4 regions of the Pseudomonas sp. CAU 1711 genome follow, and region 1 is predicted to be linked to each of the others. Evidence: predicted binding sites of a transcription regulator. Region 1 holds the regulator's gene; each other region holds the start of a gene.
The links. The regulator sigma-54, encoded in region 1, starts transcription at its own class of promoters, with help from an activator protein. The targets are predictions, from matches to a motif close to ANTGGCATNNANNTTGCTNT.
Positions count from the first base shown of each region.

Region 1 (5,007 bases):
AGCAGGACGAACAGCAGGTCCACCGGGGCGCCGTCGATGGCGTCGAAGTCCACGGCGGTGTCCAGGTGCAGCACGGCGCTGATCGGCGCCTGGCAGCCGGGCAGGCGGCAGTGGGGAATGGCGATGCCGTTGCCGAAGCCGGTGGAACCGAGCTTCTCGCGGGCGATCAGGTTTTCGAAGATGTCCTGGCCGTCCAGATCGGGAAGATCGCGGGCGACCAGGTTGGCGATCTGTTCGAGTACGCGTTTTTTGCTGCCTCCCGGCACGTTCACCAGGGAACGCGCGGGAGTCAGAATGGTTTCGAGTCGAATCATGGGGTGGGGGGTGTCAGCGAGCCGTGGCGCCTTGCAGGCGGTTCAGCTGCTTTTCCTTGTGCTTGATCAGTTGACGGTCGAGTTTGTCGGCCAGCAGGTCGATGGCGGCGTACATGTCTTCGTGTTCGGCGTTGGCGACCACTTCACCGCCGGCGATGTGCAGGGTGGCTTCGATCTTCTGCTTGAGCTTCTCGACCTCCATGATGACCTGCACATTGGTGATTCTGTCGAAGTGGCGCTCCAGTCGGCTGAGTTTTTCACCGACATAGTCGCGCAGGGCGTCGGTCACATCCAGTTGATGTCCACTGATGTTGACTTGCATAACGCATCTCCTTGTTGCCTTGTGTAAGAGACAGGCTATCGGGCCTGCCGCCGTAACACGTTGGCTGGGAGGGCTGTGCACTGCGGGCCGTGGTTCCCCCGACAGGGTATCCGGCGCTCGATGCTGTGGTGCAGAAGTCTCCCCCTCAGGGCCGCTTACATCAGTCGCTTGCGTTCGCTGGACGGCGCTATGCCGAGGGATTCGCGGTACTTGGCGACGGTGCGGCGGGCTACCTGAATGCCCTGTGCCTCCAGTAAACCAGCGATCTTGCTGTCGCTCAACGGCTTTTTCGCGTTTTCCGCGGCCACCAGCTTCTTGATGATGGCGCGGATCGCGGTGGAGGAGCATTCGCCGCCCTCGGCGGTGCTGACGTGGCTGGAGAAGAAGTACTTCAGTTCGTAGATGCCGCGCGGGGTGTGCATGAACTTCTGCGTGGTGACCCGCGAGATGGTCGACTCGTGCATGCCCACCGCCTCGGCGATGTCGTGCAGGACCAGCGGCTTCATGGCCTCGTCGCCGTAGTCGAGGAAGCCGCGCTGGTGCTCGACTATCTGGGTGGCGACCTTCATCAGGGTCTCGTTGCGGCTCTGCAGGCTCTTGATGAACCAGCGCGCCTCCTGCAGCTGGTTACGCATGAAGGTGTTGTCGGCGCTGGAGTCGGCGCGGCGCACGAAGCCGGCGTACTGCGGATTGACCCGCAGGCGCGGCACCGCCTCCTGGTTGAGCTCCACCAGCCAGCGGTCGTTGTGCTTGCGCACTATGACGTCCGGCACCACGTATTCCGGCTCGCTGGCCTCGATCTGCGAGCCCGGGCGCGGATTGAGACTCTGGATCAGCTCGATGATCTGCTTGAGCTCGTCCTCCTTGAGCTTCATGCGCCGCATCAGCTGGGCGTAGTCGCGGCCGCCGAGCAGATCGAGGTGATCGCCGGCCAGGCGCTGGGCCTCGGCCAGCCAGGGCGTGCCGGGCGGCAGCTGGCGCAGCTGCAGCAGCAGGCATTCGCGCAGGTCGCGGGCGCCGACGCCGGCCGGCTCGAAGTGCTGCAGGCGGTGCAGCACGGCCTCGACCTCGTCGGCCTCGACCTCCAGTTCCGGGTCGAAGGACTCGACTATCTCGTCGATGCTCTCCTCCAGGTAGCCCTGGTCGTTGATGCAGTCGATGAGGGTGACGCCGATCAGTTTGTCCTTGTCGGACATCGGCACCAGGTTGAGCTGCCACAGCAGGTGGCTCTGCAGGCTCTCGCCGGCGGAGGTGCGGGTGGTGAAGTCCCACTCGTCGTCGTCGTTGCTCGGCAGGCTGCTGGCGCTGGTCTGGTAGACGTCTTCCCAGGCGGTGTCGACCGGCAGTTCGCTGGGGATGCGGTCGTGCCACTCGCCGTCCTCGGCGCTCTCGCTGTTGTTTACCGCGACGGTGCTGTCCTGAAAGCTGGAGCTGTCCTGCTGCGCCTGGGTGTTCTGCTCGGCGCCGTCGGCCATGGGGTCTGAGTTGTCGAAGTCCTCGCCGTCTTCCTGGCGTTCGAGCATGGGGTTGGATTCCAGGGCCTCCTGGATTTCCTGTTGCAGGTCCAGGGTGGAGAGCTGGAGTAGACGGATGGCCTGTTGCAGCTGCGGAGTCATCGTCAGCTGCTGGCCCATCTTGAGGACTAGCGACGGTTTCATGGTGTGGGGCTGGGTACCTTGTTCACTTGCCGGCGCGTGGCGCCATCCACTGCAGGGCGCCGGGGCGCCCTAGTAAGCAAATTATATGCCCGACCTTGAAGGATTCCAGTCCTTTGCGCAAGCCCCTGGCGGGGCTGCTCACAGGCGGAATTCGTGACCCAGATAGACTTCCTTGACCAGCTGGTTGGCCAGGATGGCCTCGGCGTCGCCCTCGGCGATCAGCTGGCCATCGTTGACTATGTAGGCGATCTCGCAGATGTCCAGGGTCTCGCGCACGTTGTGATCGGTGATCAGCACGCCGATGCCCTTGGCCTTGAGGTGGTGGATGATCTGCTTGATGTCGCCGACCGAGATTGGGTCGACGCCGGCGAAGGGTTCGTCGAGCAGGATGAACTTGGGTTCGGTGGCCAGGGCGCGGGCGATTTCCACCCGGCGCCGCTCGCCGCCGGACAGGCTCATGCCCAGGCTGTCGCGGATATGGCTGATGTGGAATTCCTGCAGCAGGGCTTCCAGAGCCTGCTCGCGGCCGGCGCGGTCGAGGTCCTTGCGGGTCTCGAGGATGGCCATGATGTTGTCGGTCACCGACAGCTTGCGGAAGATCGAGGCTTCCTGCGGCAGGTAGCCGATGCCGGAGCGGGCACGTCCGTGCATGGGTTGGTGGCTGAGGTCGCGGTTGTCGATCAGCACGCGGCCCTGATCGGCCTGGACCAGGCCGACGATCATGTAGAAGCAGGTGGTCTTGCCGGCGCCGTTGGGGCCGAGCAGGCCGACGATCTGGCCGCTGTCGATGGATAGGCTGACATCGCGGACCACCTGGCGGCCCTTGTAGCTCTTGGCCAGGTGCTGGGCTTTGAGGGTGGCCATTACTGCTGCTGCTCTTGCTGGGCGTTCTTCTTGCGCGGCTGCAGGATCATGTCGATGCGCGGGCGCGGCACCGAGACGTTGCTGCCCGTGGCGCGGCCGGCGTTGACGATCTGGCGCTGGGTGTCGTAGACGATCTTCTCGCCTTCGAAGACGTTGCCCTGCTGGATCACCTTGGCCTGGTCGATCAGTACGATGCGCTCGTTGGCGGCGAAGTACTGAATGGTCAGGCCGTAGGCCTTGACCACCTCCTTGTCCTCGGCAGGCTTCTGCTCGTAGTAGGCGGGCTTGCCCACCGAAGTGAAGACCTCGATCTCGCCGTTGGCGTCCTGGGTGATGGTCACCGTGTCGCCGGTGATCTTCAGGGTGCCCTGGGTGATCACCACGCCGCCGCGGTAGACGGCCACGCCCTGCTTGTCGTCCAGTTCGGCGCTGTCGGCCTGAACGCGGATCGGCTGCTCGCGGTCGCTGGGCAGGGCCCAGGCGCTGGCGCTTCCGAGCGCGGCACCCAGGCAGAGCAGTAGGGGGAAGGTTTTAACGAACCTCATGCTGGCCTCTTACCTTGGACAGCAAGTGGATCTTGCCGTCGTTCATGTACGCTTTCATTCCCTGGGCCGTGGTCACCCCATTGGCGGCCTCGATTCTAACGGCTTGCTGGGTCTGCGCATATTCCTCGTCGGGGAATACGGTGACTCGGCTGCTGGTGATCACGGTAGGGCGGTTCTTGGCATCGGTGCGAGCGATGCGCACGTTGTCGATCAGCTCGACTTCCTTGCCTTGCGGGGCGACTTCGCCCCTGTCGCTGCGGACATGCCAGGGGTACTGGCTGCCGCGGTAGAGCTGCAGGTCGGGCTTGTCCACCAGGGTCGCGTCGCTGGCCTTGAGGTGCTCCAGCTTCTCGGCGGTCATCTCGTAGTGCAGCTGGCCGTCTTCCTGAAATTGCAGGGTGTGGGCGCCGACCACATAGAAATCGATGGCGTTGTCGGTGGTCGCGGGCTTCCTCTCCATAAAGCTTTCCGGGCGAACGTTCCAGTAGCCGAGGGCGCCGACCAGGGCCACCAGCAGGGTGCCGAATAGATAGGTGCGCAGTTTGCCGTTCATGGGGCGTTCCTAGAGGTAGGCGGCCTGGGCGGCTTCGAGCGTGCCCTGGGCGCGCATGATCAGTTCGCAGAACTCGCGGGCGGCACCCTCGCCGCCGCGGGCGACGGTCACGCCATGGGCGTGCTGGCGGACGAAGGCGTCGGCGCTGGCCACCGCCATGCCCAGGCCGACGCGACGGATCACCGGCAGGTCGGGCAGGTCGTCGCCCAGATAGGCGACCTGTTCATAGTTCAGGCCCAGCTCGCCGAGCAGCTCGTCCAGTACTACCAGCTTGTCCTCGCGGCCCTGGTACAGGTGCTGGATGCCCAGGTTCTGCGCGCGGCGCTCGACCACCGGAGTCTTGCGCCCGCTGATGATGGCGGTGCGCACCCCGGAGCCGATCAGCATCTTGATGCCGTGGCCGTCCAGAGTGTTGAAGGTCTTGAATTCGCTGCCGTCGACGAGAAAGTACAGCTTGCCGTCGGTCAGCACGCCATCCACGTCGAAGATGGCCAGTTTCACGCCCTTGGCGCGTTGCAACAGGTCTGCGCTCATTTACAGCACTCCGGCGCGCAGCAGGTCGTGCATGTTGAGGGCGCCGATCGGTCGGTCCTCGTCATCCACCACCACCAGCGCGTTGATCTTGTGGTCTTCCATGATTTTCAGCGCCTCGGCGGCGAGCATCTCGGCGCGGGCGGTCTTGCCGTGGGCGGTCATCACCTGGTCGATGCTGGCCTCGCGCACGTCGATGCCCTTGTCCAGGGTGCGGCGC
Region 1 covers NZ_JBDQQT010000001.1:351,524-356,530, forward strand. The annotation lists gene ptsN (PTS IIA-like nitrogen regulatory protein PtsN) at 1-314, opposite strand, end outside; gene raiA (ribosome-associated translation inhibitor RaiA) at 328-636, opposite strand; gene AAFN46_RS01520 (RNA polymerase factor sigma-54) at 792-2,294, opposite strand; gene lptB (LPS export ABC transporter ATP-binding protein) at 2,433-3,158, opposite strand; gene lptA (lipopolysaccharide transport periplasmic protein LptA) at 3,158-3,703, opposite strand; gene lptC (LPS export ABC transporter periplasmic protein LptC) at 3,690-4,256, opposite strand; gene AAFN46_RS01540 (HAD family hydrolase) at 4,266-4,790, opposite strand; gene AAFN46_RS01545 (KpsF/GutQ family sugar-phosphate isomerase) at 4,791-5,007, opposite strand, start outside.

Region 2 (5,007 bases), on a different contig from region 1:
CAGCATGGGCAATCCGGACGGTGCCACGCCGCCGCACATAGTCGAGAAGCTGGTGCAGGTCGCCCAGCGTGAAGACACTCACGGCTACTCCACCTCGCGCGGCATCCCGCGCCTGCGCCGCGCCATCTCGCGCTGGTACAAGGATCGCTATGAGGTGGAGATAGACCCGGAAAGCGAAGCCATAGTCACCATCGGCTCCAAGGAAGGTCTGGCGCACCTGATGCTGGCCACCCTCGATCATGGCGACACGGTGCTGGTACCCAATCCCAGCTATCCGATCCATATCTACGGCGCGGTGATCGCCGGCGCCCAGGTGCGCTCGGTGCCCCTGGTGCCCGGCGTGGACTTCTTCGCCGAACTGGAACGGGCCATCCGCGAAGCCATCCCCAAGCCGAAGATGATGATCCTCGGCTTCCCCTCCAACCCCACCGCCCAGTGCGTGGAGCTGGACTTCTTCGAGCGGGTGGTAGCCCTGGCCAAGCGCTACGACGTGCTGGTGGTGCACGACCTGGCCTACGCGGACATCGTCTACGACGGCTGGAAGGCGCCGTCGATCATGCAGGTGGAAGGCGCCAAGGACATCGCCGTGGAGTTCTTCACCCTGTCCAAGAGCTACAACATGGCCGGCTGGCGCATCGGCTTCATGGTCGGCAACCAGGAGCTGGTCGGCGCCCTAGCGCGGATCAAGAGCTACCACGACTACGGCACCTTCACCCCGCTGCAGGTGGCGGCCATCGCCGCGCTGGAAGGCGACCAGCAGTGCGTGCGCGACATCGCCGAGCAGTACCGCGAGCGCCGCAACATGCTGGTCAAGGGCCTGCACGAGGCCGGCTGGATGGTGGAGAAGCCCAAGGCCTCCATGTATATCTGGGCCAAGATCCCCGAGCCCTACGCCCACCTGGGCTCGCTGGAGTTCGCCAAGAAGCTGCTGCTGGAGGCCAAGGTCTGCGTCTCGCCGGGCCTGGGCTTCGGCGACTACGGCGACGACCACGTGCGCTTCGCCCTGATCGAGAACCTGGACCGCACCCGCCAGGCCATCCGCGGCATCAAGGCCATGTTCCGCGCCGACGGCCTGATCGAGCCTCCCGCCGCCAAGCCGAAGAGAACGGTCAAGGGCAAATCGGAATCGGCATGACACAAAGGCCCCGGCAGATGCCGGGGCCTTTGTCATCAGCCCGAGTAATCCAGCGCCGTCCAGACCCGTCCCTGGCCGCCGGCGATCATGCAGCCCGGACGCCGCAGCGCTGCGTCGCTGTTCGGCGCCAGGCGGGTGATCTCGCCCTCGCCGCCACGCTCGGTCAGCCACTGCAGGCGCCCGCAATTGGGCGTGTCGATCATATAGCTGGCGGTGATCGCCGAGTGCTGCGGCGGCAGACGCACCACGTCCAGCACCTTGCCGGCCTCCGCCACCCGCTTGCCGTCACGCACCAGCACGGCCCAGGCCTCGTTGCCCTCGATCACCAGATAGGCGCCATTGGCCCGGGGTTGCTCCAATTGCGGCTGGGCACAGCCCGCCAGCACGGCCAACAGCAGAATTGTCATCAGCTTGTGGTGCATATAGGCAGCTCCTGTTCCGTAGGTTCCGACGGCACTTGAGCTGTACTATTATCCAGTAGTGTTTATTTGTACAGTATTTTTCGTTTACCCTTGCCTCGCCATGGAATCCAAGGAGTCCGATCATGCTGGACGTACTGCAGCTGAAGAACAAAGTGAACCAGATGCCGCTGGAGAGCATCCGCTCCACGGTGGAGGAGTTGCATCTGGAAGGTCTGGTCACCGGCAGCAAGACCCCTTTCAGGCGCGTGCATTTCAACACCTGCTTCGCCGAGATCGAGGCCCTGCTGCAGCGCGCCGGCTATCACCGCCAGGTCGATGTGGTCGGCTATCAGGGCGAGGTCTATGCCCTGTTCGATCCGGCGCGCTGGGAGGCGGTACAGGTGCTGCGCTGGTTACGCGACTTCTCCGAGGAGGCCGCGCGAAGCCGGGCGGCGGCGGTGCGCTGAGCACGGTCGGTGCACTGCGAAAGACCGTTCCTGCACTGCCCTGGATCGCTCGCAAAGCACTCTAGAAAAATCGAAAGCCAAAGCTATCAGGCTGTTTTACAAGGAGATTCTTCCAAGCTCAAGAAGACTGGAGAAAGCTGGCAAGGCCTTTGCACAAGCCCCTGCAGCCACACCCGTCTTCGGATCGCCAACGGCGGTGATCGGGACGAATAGACAAAGACGTCAAGGCCAACCTGCCCTCCGGGCCGGTTCGCTGCGACGTCTTTTTTCGTTTCTGACCACGAGGAGTTTGCAATGCGCATGATCCGCCGTAATACGTTGGCTTCCCTGTTCGGTGCCGCCCTGCTGGCGCTTTCCCCGCTGGCCGCGCAGCTGGCCCTGGCCGCCGACCCGGAGAAGGAAGAGCTCAAGCTCGGTTTCATCAAGCTCACCGACATGGCCCCGCTGGCCATCGCCTACGAGAAAGGCTTTTTCGAGGAAGAAGGCCTATACGTCACCCTGGAGGCCCAGGCCAACTGGAAGGTGCTGCTGGACCGGGTGATCGACGGCGAACTGGACGGTGCCCATATGCTGGCCGGCCAGCCGCTGGGCGCGACCATCGGCTTCGGCACCAAGGCCGAGGTGATCACCGCCTTCTCCATGGACCTCAACGGCAACGGCATCACCGTGTCCAACGAGGTCTGGGAGGAGATGAAGAAGCACGTGCCGATGAAGGACGGCAAGCCGGTCCACCCGATCAAGGCCGATGCGCTCAAGCCGGTGATCGAGCAGTTCAAGACCAAGGGCAAGCCGTTCAACCTGGGCATGGTCTTCCCGGTCTCCACCCACAACTACGAACTGCGCTACTGGCTGGCCGCCGGCGGCATCAACCCCGGCCTGTACGCACCGGAGAAGGGCGATATCAGCGGCCAGCTCAATGCCGACGCGCTGCTCTCGGTCACCCCGCCGCCGCAGATGCCGGCGACCATGGAGGCCGGCACCATCAACGGCTACTGCGTGGGCGAGCCGTGGAACCAGCAGGCCGTGTTCAAGGGCATCGGCGTGCCGGTGATCACCGATTACGAGATCTGGAAGAACAACCCGGAGAAGGTCTTCGGCGTGTCCAAGGACTGGGCCGAGGCCAACCCGGAAACCCACAAGCGCCTGGTCAAGGCCCTGATCCGCGCCGCCATGTGGCTGGACGAGAACGGCAACGCCAACCGCGCCGAGGCGGTGGAGATCCTCTCCCGTCCGGAATACGTCGGCGCCGACGCCAAGGTGATCGCCAACTCCATGACCGGCACCTTCGAGTACGAGAAAGGCGACAAGCGCGAAGTACCGGACTTCAACGTGTTCTTCCGTCACGACGCCACCTACCCCTTCTACTCGGATGCCATCTGGTACCTGACCCAGATGCGCCGCTGGGGTCAGATCGCCGAGGCCAAGCCGGACAGCTGGTACCTCGACGTGGCCAAGCAGGTCTATCGCCCGGATCTGTACCGCGAAGCGGCCAACGAGCTGGTTAGCGAAGGCAAGGCCAAGGCCGATGACTTCCCGGCCGCCGACGAGGACGGCTACCGCGCGCCGAGCAGCGACTTCATCGACGGCGTGACCTACGACGGGCGTACGCCCAACGCCTACCTGAACTCCTTCCAGATCGGTCTGAAAGGCGCCGAGTAACCCCCGTGCAGGCGGGGCCCCGGCTCCGCCCTCACCCACGAGAGGACAGGACGATGAGCAATCCGAGCGTCGCCACCCCTATCCAGCAGACCGTCGACAACGCGCGCAGCCAGGCGCTGATCAAGCGTTGGGCGCCTGCGATCATCCTGCCGCTGGCCGGCATTTTCTTCTTCCTGCTGATCTGGCAACTGGTCGCGGGCAGCATCCAGACCAGCCTGGGTCAGTTTCCCGGACCGATCCAGGTCGGCCAACAGTTCGGCGGCCTGATCGAGGCCCACACCAGCGAGCGCGGCAAGGCCGAAGTCTTTTATCAGCGCCAGGAGCAGCGCAACGCCGAGCGCCTGGCCAAGAACCCGGACGCCCAGGTGAAGGTCCGCGCCTACACCGGCAAACCGACCTTCTTCGACCAGATCGTCACCAGCCTCTATACCGTGCTCACCGGTTTCGTCCTGGCCAGCCTGGTGGCGGTGCCGCTGGGCATTCTCTGCGGCCTGTCGAAGAGCATCTATGCCGCGGTCAACCCGCTGATCCAGGTGTTCAAGCCGGTCTCGCCGCTGGCCTGGCTGCCGCTGGTGACCATGCTGGTCAGCGCCCTGTACACCAGCAGCGACCCGCTGCTGGCCAAGTCCTTCCTCACCTCGGCCTTCACCGTGGCGCTGTGCTGCCTGTGGCCCACCGTGCTGAATACCACGGTCGGCGTCGCCAGCCTGGACAAGGACCTGACCAACGTCAGCCGCGTGCTGCGCCTGTCGCCGCTGGCGCACGTGCGGCGCATCGTGCTGCCGGCGGCGGTACCGGCGATCTTCACCGGCCTGCGCCTGTCGCTGGGCACCGGCTGGATGGTGCTGATCGCCGCCGAGATGCTGGCGCAGAACCCGGGGCTGGGCAAATTCATCTGGGACGAATTCCAGAACGGCAGCTCCAACTCCCTCGGCCGGATCATGGTGGCGGTGATCGTCATCGGCCTGATCGGCTTCCTCCTCGACCGTCTCATGCTCCTGCTGCAGAAAAGCGTGAGCTGGGACAAGACCGCCGTGTTGCGCTAAGGAGACCCGCCATGAGCCAGACCCATCTCGAACTGTCCGCCGTCGGCATCGACTTTCCCACCGACAAGGGCCTGTTCCGTGCCCTGCAGAACGTCAACCTGAAGATCGACAAGGGCGAGTTCGTCTCGCTGATCGGCCACTCCGGCTGCGGCAAGTCGACCGTGCTCAACATAGTCGCCGGCCTCTACCAGGCCACCACCGGCGGGGTCATACTCGACGGCCGCGAAGTCAACGAACCCGGCCCCGAGCGCGCCGTGGTATTCCAGAACCACAGCCTGCTGCCCTGGCTGACCTGCTAC
Region 2 covers NZ_JBDQQT010000017.1:19,229-24,235, forward strand. The annotation lists gene alaC (alanine transaminase) at 1-1,135, shown strand, start outside; gene AAFN46_RS17880 (hypothetical protein) at 1,171-1,557, opposite strand; gene AAFN46_RS17885 (transcriptional regulator) at 1,680-2,003, shown strand; gene AAFN46_RS17890 (CmpA/NrtA family ABC transporter substrate-binding protein) at 2,298-3,662, shown strand; gene AAFN46_RS17895 (ABC transporter permease) at 3,716-4,708, shown strand; gene AAFN46_RS17900 (ABC transporter ATP-binding protein) at 4,720-5,007, shown strand, end outside.
Region 2: a site for sigma-54 is predicted at 2,140-2,159, ahead of AAFN46_RS17890 (CmpA/NrtA family ABC transporter substrate-binding protein). Genes of this name have one in related genera too.

Region 3 (5,007 bases), on a different contig from region 1:
GGGCTGGACCAGCCGCGACGGCAAGCACTTCTGCCCCGCCTGCACGGAGTAAGCGCCATGAAGCCCGCCCTGATCGCCGCCCTGATCGCCGCCGCCCTGAGCGGTTGCGCCAGCGATCCGCTGCAACTGGAGAGCGACAAGACCTACCGGGTGGAATGGATAGGCGAACGCCCGCCGATCGAACGCAGCCACCTGACCATCACCCTCGGCGCCGACGGCCGCGCCTACGGCAGCGCCGGCTGCAACCACTGGTTCGCCGGCTACCGCCGCGAGGGCGAGCAGCTGCACTTCGAACAGGCCGGTTCCACCCGCAAGCTGTGCGCGCCGGCGCTGATGGAGCAGGAGCGGCGCTTCCTCGAGATCCTCGGCCGAGTGCAGCGCTGGGACGTGTCCGCCATCGGCCAGCTGCGCCTGTGGCCGGGCGCGGGCAAGCCGATCCGGCTGTGGCCGGAGGAAGGCTAACCCTCTCCCCCAGCCCCTCTCCCATAAATGGGAGAGGGAAGGCATAGCCCGTCGCCCCATCCCAGCATTACGGTCTGAGCCGGTTTCTTGCTTTCTGCCTCAGAGCAGCTTCTGCGGTGCCAGCGGCAACTGCATCGCCTCCACCTGCTGCACCGCGCGGGTCAGCATCCGGTCGGCGGCCACCGGCCCCAGGTACTCGCACAGACCTATATAAAGGAGGTTGAGCAGCACGCGCAGGTGCTCCAGGGTCAGGGCGGTCAACCCCAGCGAGCCGCCCTGCTCCAGCCAGCTGCGCAGGCGCAGGCGCAGCTCGGCATCCACCCGCATGCCGTTGAGATTGCCGGCGGCGAAACGGCGCAGGCGCGGCACCAGCTCGGCGTCGAGCAGGGCGAACAGTGCCTGGCTCAGGACATCGAAGGTCTGCCGCGCCAGCGCGTCGGGCCCGGACACCTCCTCGGCCGCCAGCCCGGCGCCGCCGCGCCAGGCCCGCAGGCGCGCCTCGGGGTCGGGCAGCAGCGCGCTGACCGGCCCGGTCAGCGCGCCGACCAGCTCGCGGTACAGGCGCGCCCGCTCCAGCTTGCGGCCGCTGCGCTGCATGGCCTCGGCGAGAAACTCGTTGAGGGCGAAGGGCGGCTTGTCGGCGTACTTGGCCTCCCACAGCGACAACAGCGGCAGTACGTCCTCCTCGGGCAGGTGGCCGACCAGCCCGGTGTAGATGGCGCGACGGCGGTTGCTCAGGCTCATCTCAGCCCCTCCGCGCCAGTTCGGCGCCGTCGTAGGTCAGCGTCTGGCTGAACTCCGGGTAGCCCGCCTCGGCGTGCTCGGAGTAGTCCAGGCCACGCTGCTCGTGCTGGGTGCTGGTGCGCAGGCCGATGCTGCGCGACAGCACGAAGTACAGCGCCAGGGCCAGCGGGAAGGCCCAGGCGAAGGCCGCGCCGACGCCGAGCAGCTGCACGCCCACGCGGCCCCAGTTGAACGGGTCGCCGGTGTAGAACAGGCCAGCGGCCAGGGTGCCCCAGACGCCGGCGAAGCCATGCACCGGCACGGCGCCGACCACATCGTCCAAGCGCAAGCTGTCGAGCAGGCGCATGCCGAACACCACCAGAAAACCGGCCACCAGCCCGGTGAACAGGGCGAAGCCCGGCAGCATGGTGGCGCAACCGGCGGTGATACCCACCAACCCGCCCAGCGAGCCGTTGACCGTAGTACTGAGCAGCACCGGGCTGGCCGTGCCGCGCAGCGCCAGCACCGCCCCCAGGGCGCCGGCCGCGGCGGCCAGGTGGGTATTGAGGGCGATCAGGCCGAGGTCGGCCGTCATCGCCAGGGTGCTGCCGGCGTTGAAGCCGAACCAGCCGAGCCAGAGGATGAAGCCGCCCAGGGCCACCAGGCCCATGTTGTGCCCGGGAATAGCACGCGGCACGCCATCGCCGCCGTAGCGCCCCAGGCGCGGACCGAGCATCAGGATGCCGGCCAGGGCGCACCAGGCGCCGACGCTGTGCACCACGGTGGAGCCGGCGAAATCGATGAAGCCGAGCCTGGCCAGCCAGCCCTGGCCGCCATAGGTGCCGCCCCACACCCAGCTGCCGAACACCGGATAGATAAAGCCGCTGATCACCATGGCACCGACCAGATAGGCACCGTAGCGGGTGCGCTCGGCCATGGCGCCGCTGGCGATGGTCGCCGCGGTAGCGGCGAACATCATCTGGAACAGCAGGAAGGTGAAGTCCCAAGCCTCACCCCGATGCGGGGCGAAGTGGCTCATGCCGTACCAGCCGGTGGCATTGGCGCCAAACATCAGGCCGAAACCGGCCAGCCAGAAGACGATGCCGCCGACGCAGCCGTCCATGTAGTTCTTCATCATCACGTTGACCGCGTTCTTGGCCCGTGACATGCCGCTCTCCAGCAGGGCGAAGCCGGCCTGCATGAAGAACACCAGGGCGCTGGCAAGCACCACCCAGGCGGTATTCAGGGCCAGTTCGTCGCCTGCGGCGGCGTGGGTATAGGGCGGGAAGAACAGAGCACACAGCGACAGCAGGTAGACCTTCATGGCGAATCCCCCGACACGGTGACGAACGGAGGCATCGCAACTCTTATGCCAGCCGCCAGGCTGCCGAATACCCTATAACCCCCAGGCCGGCACCGTTGCAGGGCATTTTCCCCATGCCATGCGCCAAGCCGAGCCGGCAGAAAACCGGGCGATGACGTAATGGCCCTTTGACGGCCACCGCGCATTTGCCAATACTCAGAACGGTCATGTGCCCCGGCGCTAACAAGGAATACCCACTTGAAGCTGGAACTGAAAAACAGCCTGTCGCTGAAACTGCTGCGTGTTGTCCTGTTGTCGGCACTGGTGGTCGGCGTAGTACTGAGCTGCGGACAGATCGTCTTCGATATCTACAAGACCCGGCAGGCCGTATCCAACGATGCTCAGCGCATCCTCGGCATGTTCCGCGACCCCTCCACCCAGGCCGTGTACAGCCTCGACCGCGAGATGGGCATGCAGGTCATCGAGGGCCTGTTCCAGCATGAGGCGGTGCGCTACGCCTCCATCGGCCACCCCAACGAACCCATGCTCGCCGAACGCTCGCGCGAGCCGACCGCCAGCGCCACCCGCTGGGTCACCGACCCCATCCTCGGCAAGGAACAGACCTTCACCACCCAGCTGGTCGGCAAGGGCCCCTACAGCGAGTACTACGGCGACCTGACCATCACCCTGGACACCGCCAGCTACGGCGCCAACTTCATCACCACCTCGGTGATCATCTTCGTCTCCGGAGTGCTGCGCGCCATGGCCATGGCCATGGTGCTGTACATGGTCTACCACTGGCTGCTGACCAAACCGCTGTCGAAGATCATCGAGCACCTGACCAACATCAACCCGGACCGCCCCAGCGAGCACAAGCTGCCCATGCTGCACGGCAACGAGAAGAACGAGCTGGGGCTGTGGATCAACACCGCCAACCAGCTGCTGGAGTCCATCGAGCGCAACACCCACCTGCGCCGCGAGGCGGAGAACAGCCTGCTGCGCATGTCGCAGTACGACTTCCTCACCGGCCTGCCCAACCGCCAGCAGCTGCAGCAGCAGCTCGACCAGATCCTCGACGACGCCGGCCGCCTGCAACGCCGCGTGGCCGTGCTGTGCGTCGGCCTCGACGACTTCAAGGGCGTCAACGAACAGTTCAGCTACCAGACCGGCGACCAGTTGCTGCTGTCGCTCTCCGACCGCCTGCGCAGCCACAGCGGCCGTCTCGGCGCGCTGGCCCGTCTGGGCGGCGACCAGTTCGCCCTGGTCCAGGCCGACATCGAGCAGCCCTACGAGGCCGCCGAGCTGGCACAGAGCATCCTCGACAGCCTGGAGAACCCCTTCACCCTGGAAGACCAGGAAGTGCGCCTGCGCGCCACCATCGGCATCACCCTGTTCCCCGAGGACGGCGACAGCACCGAGAAGCTGCTGCAGAAAGCCGAGCAGACCATGACCCTGGCCAAGAGCCGCTCGCGCAACCGCTACCAGTTCTACATCGCCAGCGTCGACAGCGAGATGCGTCGGCGCCGCGAACTGGAGAAGGAACTGCGCGATGCGCTCGGCCGCAACGAGATGCAACTGGTCTACCAGCCGCAGGTGGACTACCGCGACCACCGGGTGGTCGGCGTCGAGGCGCTGATCCGCTGGCAGCATCCGCAGCACGGTTTCGTTCCGCCGGACCTGTTCATCCCGCTGGCCGAGCAGAACGGCACCATCATCGCCATCGGCGAGTGGGTGCTGGACCAGGCCTGCCGCCAGCTGCGCGAATGGCACGACTCGGGCTTCAGCGAACTGCGCATGGCGGTCAACCTGTCCACCGTGCAGCTGCACCACGCCGAACTGCCGCGCATGGTCAACAACCTGCTGCAGGTCTACCGCCTGCCACCGCGCAGCCTGGAGCTGGAAGTCACCGAGACCGGCCTGATGGAAGACATCAGCACCGCCGCGCAGAACCTGCTCAGCCTGCGCCGCGCCGGCGCCCTGATCGCCATCGACGACTTCGGTACCGGCTACTCCTCGCTGAGCTACCTGAAGAGCCTGCCGCTGGACAAGATGAAGATCGACAAGAGCTTCGTGCAGGACCTGCTCGACGACGAGGACGACGCCACCATCGTTCGCGCCATCATCCAGCTCGGCAAGAGCCTGGGCATGCAGGTCATCGCCGAGGGCGTGGAGACCACCGAGCAGGAGGCCTACATCATCGCCCAGGGCTGCAACGAGGGTCAGGGCTACCTGTACAGCAAACCGCTGCCGGCCCGCGAACTGACCCTCTACCTCAAGCAGGCCCGCCGCCTGAGCAGCGCCGGCAACCCCGCCACCCTCTGACCCAGCGCCGCTCCTCGCAGTGGCGTCGCTCTCGGCCCTGGCCTGGCGCCAGCGGCCGATTCCGCCGTCATCGCCAGGAGCACGCATGACCTTCGCCACCCTCGCCCGCCTGCTGCTGGTCCTCGCCCTGAGCGGCTGTGCCTCGCTCGCCCATCGCGACCCGCTGCGCATCGACATGGTCGGTCTGGAGCCGCTGC
Region 3 covers NZ_JBDQQT010000009.1:195,619-200,625, forward strand. The annotation lists gene AAFN46_RS12435 (hypothetical protein) at 1-52, shown strand, start outside; gene AAFN46_RS12440 (META domain-containing protein) at 58-462, shown strand; gene AAFN46_RS12445 (hypothetical protein) at 562-1,206, opposite strand; gene AAFN46_RS12450 (ammonium transporter) at 1,208-2,509, opposite strand; gene AAFN46_RS12455 (EAL domain-containing protein) at 2,747-4,810, shown strand; gene AAFN46_RS12460 (LEA type 2 family protein) at 4,896-5,007, shown strand, end outside.
Region 3: a site for sigma-54 is predicted at 2,543-2,562, ahead of AAFN46_RS12450 (ammonium transporter). Genes of this name have one in related genera too.

Region 4 (5,007 bases), on a different contig from region 1:
CGCGCAGGGCCTTCTTCACCGTGATATGCGCGGTCTCGGAGAGCACCACGCGAATCTCCGGGGCGCCCACCAGACCGTCGGCGTCGAAGTCCCAGCCCTGGCGCGCCAGCAGCTTGCGCCGGGCGGCGGAGAGGCAGGCCAGGGTACAGGCGGTGGCGCTGGTGCCGAAGCCCACGGCGCTGTCCGTGGGCAGGCCCAGGGCCTGGCAGACCCAGCGCCCGGCGACTTTCTCCAGGCGGTCGGCCACCGGCGAGTTGTCGAACGACGAGGCGCACTGGTCCCAGGCCAGCACCAGGCGTTCGGCGGCCGCGGCGGCCGGCAGGGTGGCGCCGATGACGAAGCCGAAGTAGCGCGGGCCGTTGCTCGCAACTGTGGCCGGCGAGCCGATCTCGTCTAGCTCGCGCAGCACCTGTTCGGCGGCCGTGCCGTTATCCGGAAGGGCGCGGTCGAAGGCGCTCAGGGCGGCGATGGCCGCGGCGTCGGGAAATACCCGGCGTTCGGCGGTGGCATCGAAATAGGCGAGGGCGCGGCGATCGGCCTCGGCCAGCAGATGGCGTTCGTTCATGACCCATACTCGGCAGGGAAGGTCTTTCTACCCTAGCCGAGGGGCGTGAGGCGCCGGCAGATACAGGCGCCAGCCGAGTTGAACGGAACAGTAGCGCTGAGGTTTGTGGGTTGACCGATACAGTTACGGTGGCGGGCGGTACAGTCGTACCGCCCAGGTTTCAATTGCCCAGCATGTCGTGCATGGCGATGATCTGCTCGGCCACCTGGATCAGTTTCTGCTGGCGACCCATGGCCTGGCGGCGCATCAGGGTGTAGGCCTCTTCCTCGTTGCAGCTCTTCATCTTCATCAGCAGCCCCTTGGCCAGTTCGATGCGCTTGCGCTCGGCCAGCTGGGCGTCGCGCGCCTGCAATTGAGCGCGCAGGGCCTGGTCGCTCTCGAAGCGGGCCATGGCCACGTCGAGGATCGGCTGCAGGCGCTCGGCCTGGATGCCCTCGACAATGTAGGCGCTGACGCCGGACTGGATGGCCTGGCGCATCACTTGCGGGTCGTGCTCGTCGGTGAACATGACGATCGGCCGCGGCTGGTCGCGGGTCACCAGCACCACCTGCTCCATCACGTCGCGACCGGGGGACTCGGTGTCGATCAGCACCACGTCGGGGCGTACCGCCTCGACCCGCTCGGGCAGGTCGATGGTCAGCCCGGACTCGTCGACCACCTCGAATCCGGCCTCGATCAAAGCGCTCTTCAGGCGGCCGACCTTCTTCGGTGTATCGTTGATCAGGAGTATGCGTAGCATCTTGCGTATGTCTCGGTGCGTTACAGGGCGAGGGCGCTGGCGCTCTCGGCGAGCGCGTGGATGGCGAAGGAGCGGGCGTAGCCGGCCGGGTCGCTGCCATCCCAGGTGCTGCCGTCGAGCAGGGTGGAGCGGCGCATTTCCGCGTCCGGCACGGCGATGCCCAGGGCCTCGGCGGCGCTGCGATAGATGTCCAGCCGGTGGATGCGGCGGGCGATGCCGAGGTAGTCCGGATCGTCCTTGAGCAGCCCCCAGCGGCGGAACTGGGTGAGGAACCAGATGCCGTCGGACAGCCAGGGCATGTTCACCTCGCCGCCGGCGTAGAAGCGCAGCGGGTGGGCGTCCAGCCAGGCGTGGCCGAGGCCGTCCTCATACTGGCCGAGGAAGCGCGGGGCGATGGCCGAGAGCGGGGCGTCGACGTACTCGCTGCCGCTGATCAGCTGGGCGGTGCTGCGCTTGTTCTCCTCATTCTCGTCGATGAAGCGGCTGGCTTCCAGCACGGCCATGCTCAGGGCGCGGGCGGTGTTGGGGTACAGCTCGGCGAACTCGCGGGTCACGCCGAGTACCTTCTCCGGGTGGTCGGCCCAGATCTCCTGGCTGGTGGCCAGGGTGAAGCCCTGGCCCTCCTCGACCGCCAGCGCGCCCCAGGGGCCGCCGGCGCAGAAACCGTCGATGCGTGCGGCGCGCAGGTGGGCAACCATCTGCGAGGGCGGTACCACCACCGTGCTGACGTCCTCCAGCGGGTGGATGCCTTGGGCGGCCAGCCAGTAGTACAGCCACATGGCGTGGGTGCCGGTGGGGAAGGTCTGGGCGAAGGTGAGCCTTGCACCACCTTGGAGCACGCGTGAGGCCAGTGCCTCGGCGCTGGTCACGCCGGCCTGCTTGAGCGGCTGCGACAGGTTGATGGCCTGGCCGTTCTGGCACAGGCCCATGAGGATGGCCATCTCGGTGGCCGCTCCGCCGAGTCCCTGATCGATGCCGTAGACCTGGCCGTAGAGCATCTGTGCGGCATCCAGCTCGCCGCTCAGCAGGCGGTCGCGCAGGCCGGCCCAGGAAGCCTGGCGCTGCAGATTGAGGGTCAGGCCGTAGGGCTGGGCGAAGCCCTGGGTGGCCGCGACTATCAGCGAGGCGGAGTCGGTGAGGGCCATGAAGCCCAGGTTCAGTGCGCTCTTCTCCGGGGCATCGCTGCCCGCGACCCATGCCAGGGCGTCGTTACGGGTGTTGCTGCTGTCGATCATGTCTTGTTCCGCCATTGAACAAAAAGGCGTCGCCCCGGCCGCCAGGAAGGAGTGGCCAGAAACGACGCCATTGTCTATGAACTGACCCCGCCGTTGGAGAGAGTTCTACTGGTCATGTCTAAGCAAGCCATATGCCAGTACGGCGGGCGGCACGAATCGAGGCGTTTAGCGCTCCAGGATCTGCTTCACCTCGGTCTGGGGAATCTGCTGTTTGCGCCCCTCATGATCCTCGAGCTCGAACATGCCGGTGTCGTTGCCCAGATTCGGCTTGCCGTCGCTGCTGAACACTTGGCCGTCGCGGGTGACGACCAGGTATTCGCTGGCGCAGCCGGAGAGGGCGGCGAGGCACAGCAGGGTGGCTATCCAAGACTTCATGGCGGGCTCCTTGGGTGAGGTCTCCTTCCAGTGTCGGCGCGCCGCCGTGCTTGGCAAGGCGGTGCGCGGGCCTCGGGCTCTCTAGCGTTCGATGATCTGCTATACCGAGCTGCGCGGTATCTGCTGTTCGTTGCCCTCGGCGTCCTCGTAAGAGAGCAGTCCGGTCTCGTCGTCGATCTCCGGCTTGCTTTCGGCGCTGAGCATCTGGCCGTCGGTGGTGGCGATGAGGTAGTCGCTGGCGCAGCCGGTGAGGCCGAGCGCGCAGAGCAGGGCGAGAATCCAGGGTTTCATGGTGAACTCCTTCTGAGTGGTTGCCCGCGAGGGCTTCAGAGGTTCGGACCGCGATCTGCCCGATTTCGCTCCGCAAAAAGAAAGCCCCGCACTGGGCGGGGCTTCTTCTTACCGGGTAAGGCTTAGGCTTGAACGACCGGGATCTTGGCGTTCGCAGCGGCTTCCCTGTACTCGGCGATCTGATCGAAGCTCAGGTAGCGATAGATATCGGCAGACATGCTGTCGATGTTCTTCGCGTACTCCATGTACTCCTCGACGGTCGGCAGCTTGCCGATGATCGAGGCGACCGCCGCCAGTTCGGCGGAGGCCAGGTACACGTTGGTGGCGTCGCCCAGACGGTTGGGGAAGTTACGGGTGGAGGTGGAGACCACGGTGGCACCGGTCTTCACGCGTGCCTGGTTACCCATGCACAGCGAGCAGCCCGGCATTTCCATGCGCGCACCGGCCTTGCCGTAGATGCCGTAGTAGCCTTCCTCGACCAGCTGGTGTTGGTCCATCTTGGTCGGCGGAGCCAGCCACAGGGTGGTCGGAATGCCGCCCTTGACCTTGTCCAGCAGCTTGCCGGCGGCGCGGAAGTGGCCGATGTTGGTCATGCACGAACCGATGAACACTTCGTCGATCTTCTCGCCGGCAACGGTGGACAGCAGGCGGGCGTCATCCGGGTCGTTCGGGGCGCACAGGACCGGCTCCTTGACGTCGGCCAGATCGATCTCGATCACGGCGGCGTACTCGGCGTCCTTGTCGGCTTCCAGCAGTTGCGGGTTGGCCAGCCAGGCTTCCATCGCCTGGGCGCGACGCTCCAGGGTACGGGCATCGCCGTAGCCTTCGCCGATCATCCAGCGCAGCATGGTGATGTTGGACTTCAGGTACTCGGCGATGGCGCTTTCCGGCAGCTTGATGGTGCAGCCGGCGGCGGAACGCTCGGCGGAGGCGTCGGACAGCTCGAAGGCTTGTTCGACGGTCAGCTCGTCCAGACCTTCGATCTCGAGGATGCGGCCGGAGAAGATGTTCTTCTTGCCTTTCTTCTCGACGGTCAGCAGGCCGGCCTGGATCGCGTAGTAGGGGATGGCATGCACCAGGTCACGCAGGGTGATGCCCGGCTGCAGCTTGCCCTTGAAACGCACCAGTACGGATTCCGGCATGTCCAGCGGCATCACGCCGGTGGCGGCGGCGAAGGCCACCAGGCCGGAGCCGGCCGGGAAGGAGATGCCCATCGGGAAGCGGGTGTGCGAGTCGCCACCGGTACCCACGGTGTCCGGCAGCAGCATGCGGTTCAGCCAGCTGTGGATGATGCCGTCGCCCGGACGCAGGGACACGCCGCCGCGGGTCATGATGAAGTCCGGCAGGGTGTGGTGGGTGGTGACGTCGATCGGCTTCGGATAGGCCGCGGTGTGGCAGAAGGACTGCATCACCAGGTCGGCGGAGAAGCCCAGGCAGGCCAGGTCCTTCAGCTCGTCGCGGGTCATCGGGCCGGTGGTGTCCTGGGAGCCGACGGTGGTCATCTTCGGCTCGCAGTAGGTGCCCGGGCGCACGCCCTGGCCTTCCTGCAGGCCGCAGGCGCGACCGACCATCTTCTGCGCCAGGGTGAAGCCCTTGCCGCTGTCGGCCGGAGCAACCGGCTTCTTGAACAGGGTGGACGGCGCCAGGCCCAGCTCGGCGCGGGCCTTCTCGGTCAGGCCGCGGCCAACGATCAGCGGGATACGGCCGCCGGCGCGGACTTCGTCCAGCAGCACGTCGGTCTTCAGCTCGAAGCTGGTGACCAGCTCGTCGCTGCCGTTGCGGCGCACTTCACCCTTGTACGG
Region 4 covers NZ_JBDQQT010000017.1:13,019-18,025, reverse strand. The annotation lists gene AAFN46_RS17870 (pyridoxal-dependent decarboxylase) at 1-565, opposite strand, end outside; gene AAFN46_RS17865 (ANTAR domain-containing response regulator) at 726-1,304, opposite strand; gene AAFN46_RS17860 (CmpA/NrtA family ABC transporter substrate-binding protein) at 1,325-2,539, opposite strand; gene AAFN46_RS17855 (YgdI/YgdR family lipoprotein) at 2,705-2,914, opposite strand; gene AAFN46_RS17850 (YgdI/YgdR family lipoprotein) at 3,014-3,205, opposite strand; gene acnB (bifunctional aconitate hydratase 2/2-methylisocitrate dehydratase) at 3,328-5,007, opposite strand, start outside.
Region 4: a site for sigma-54 is predicted at 2,659-2,678, ahead of AAFN46_RS17860 (CmpA/NrtA family ABC transporter substrate-binding protein). Genes of this name have one in related genera too.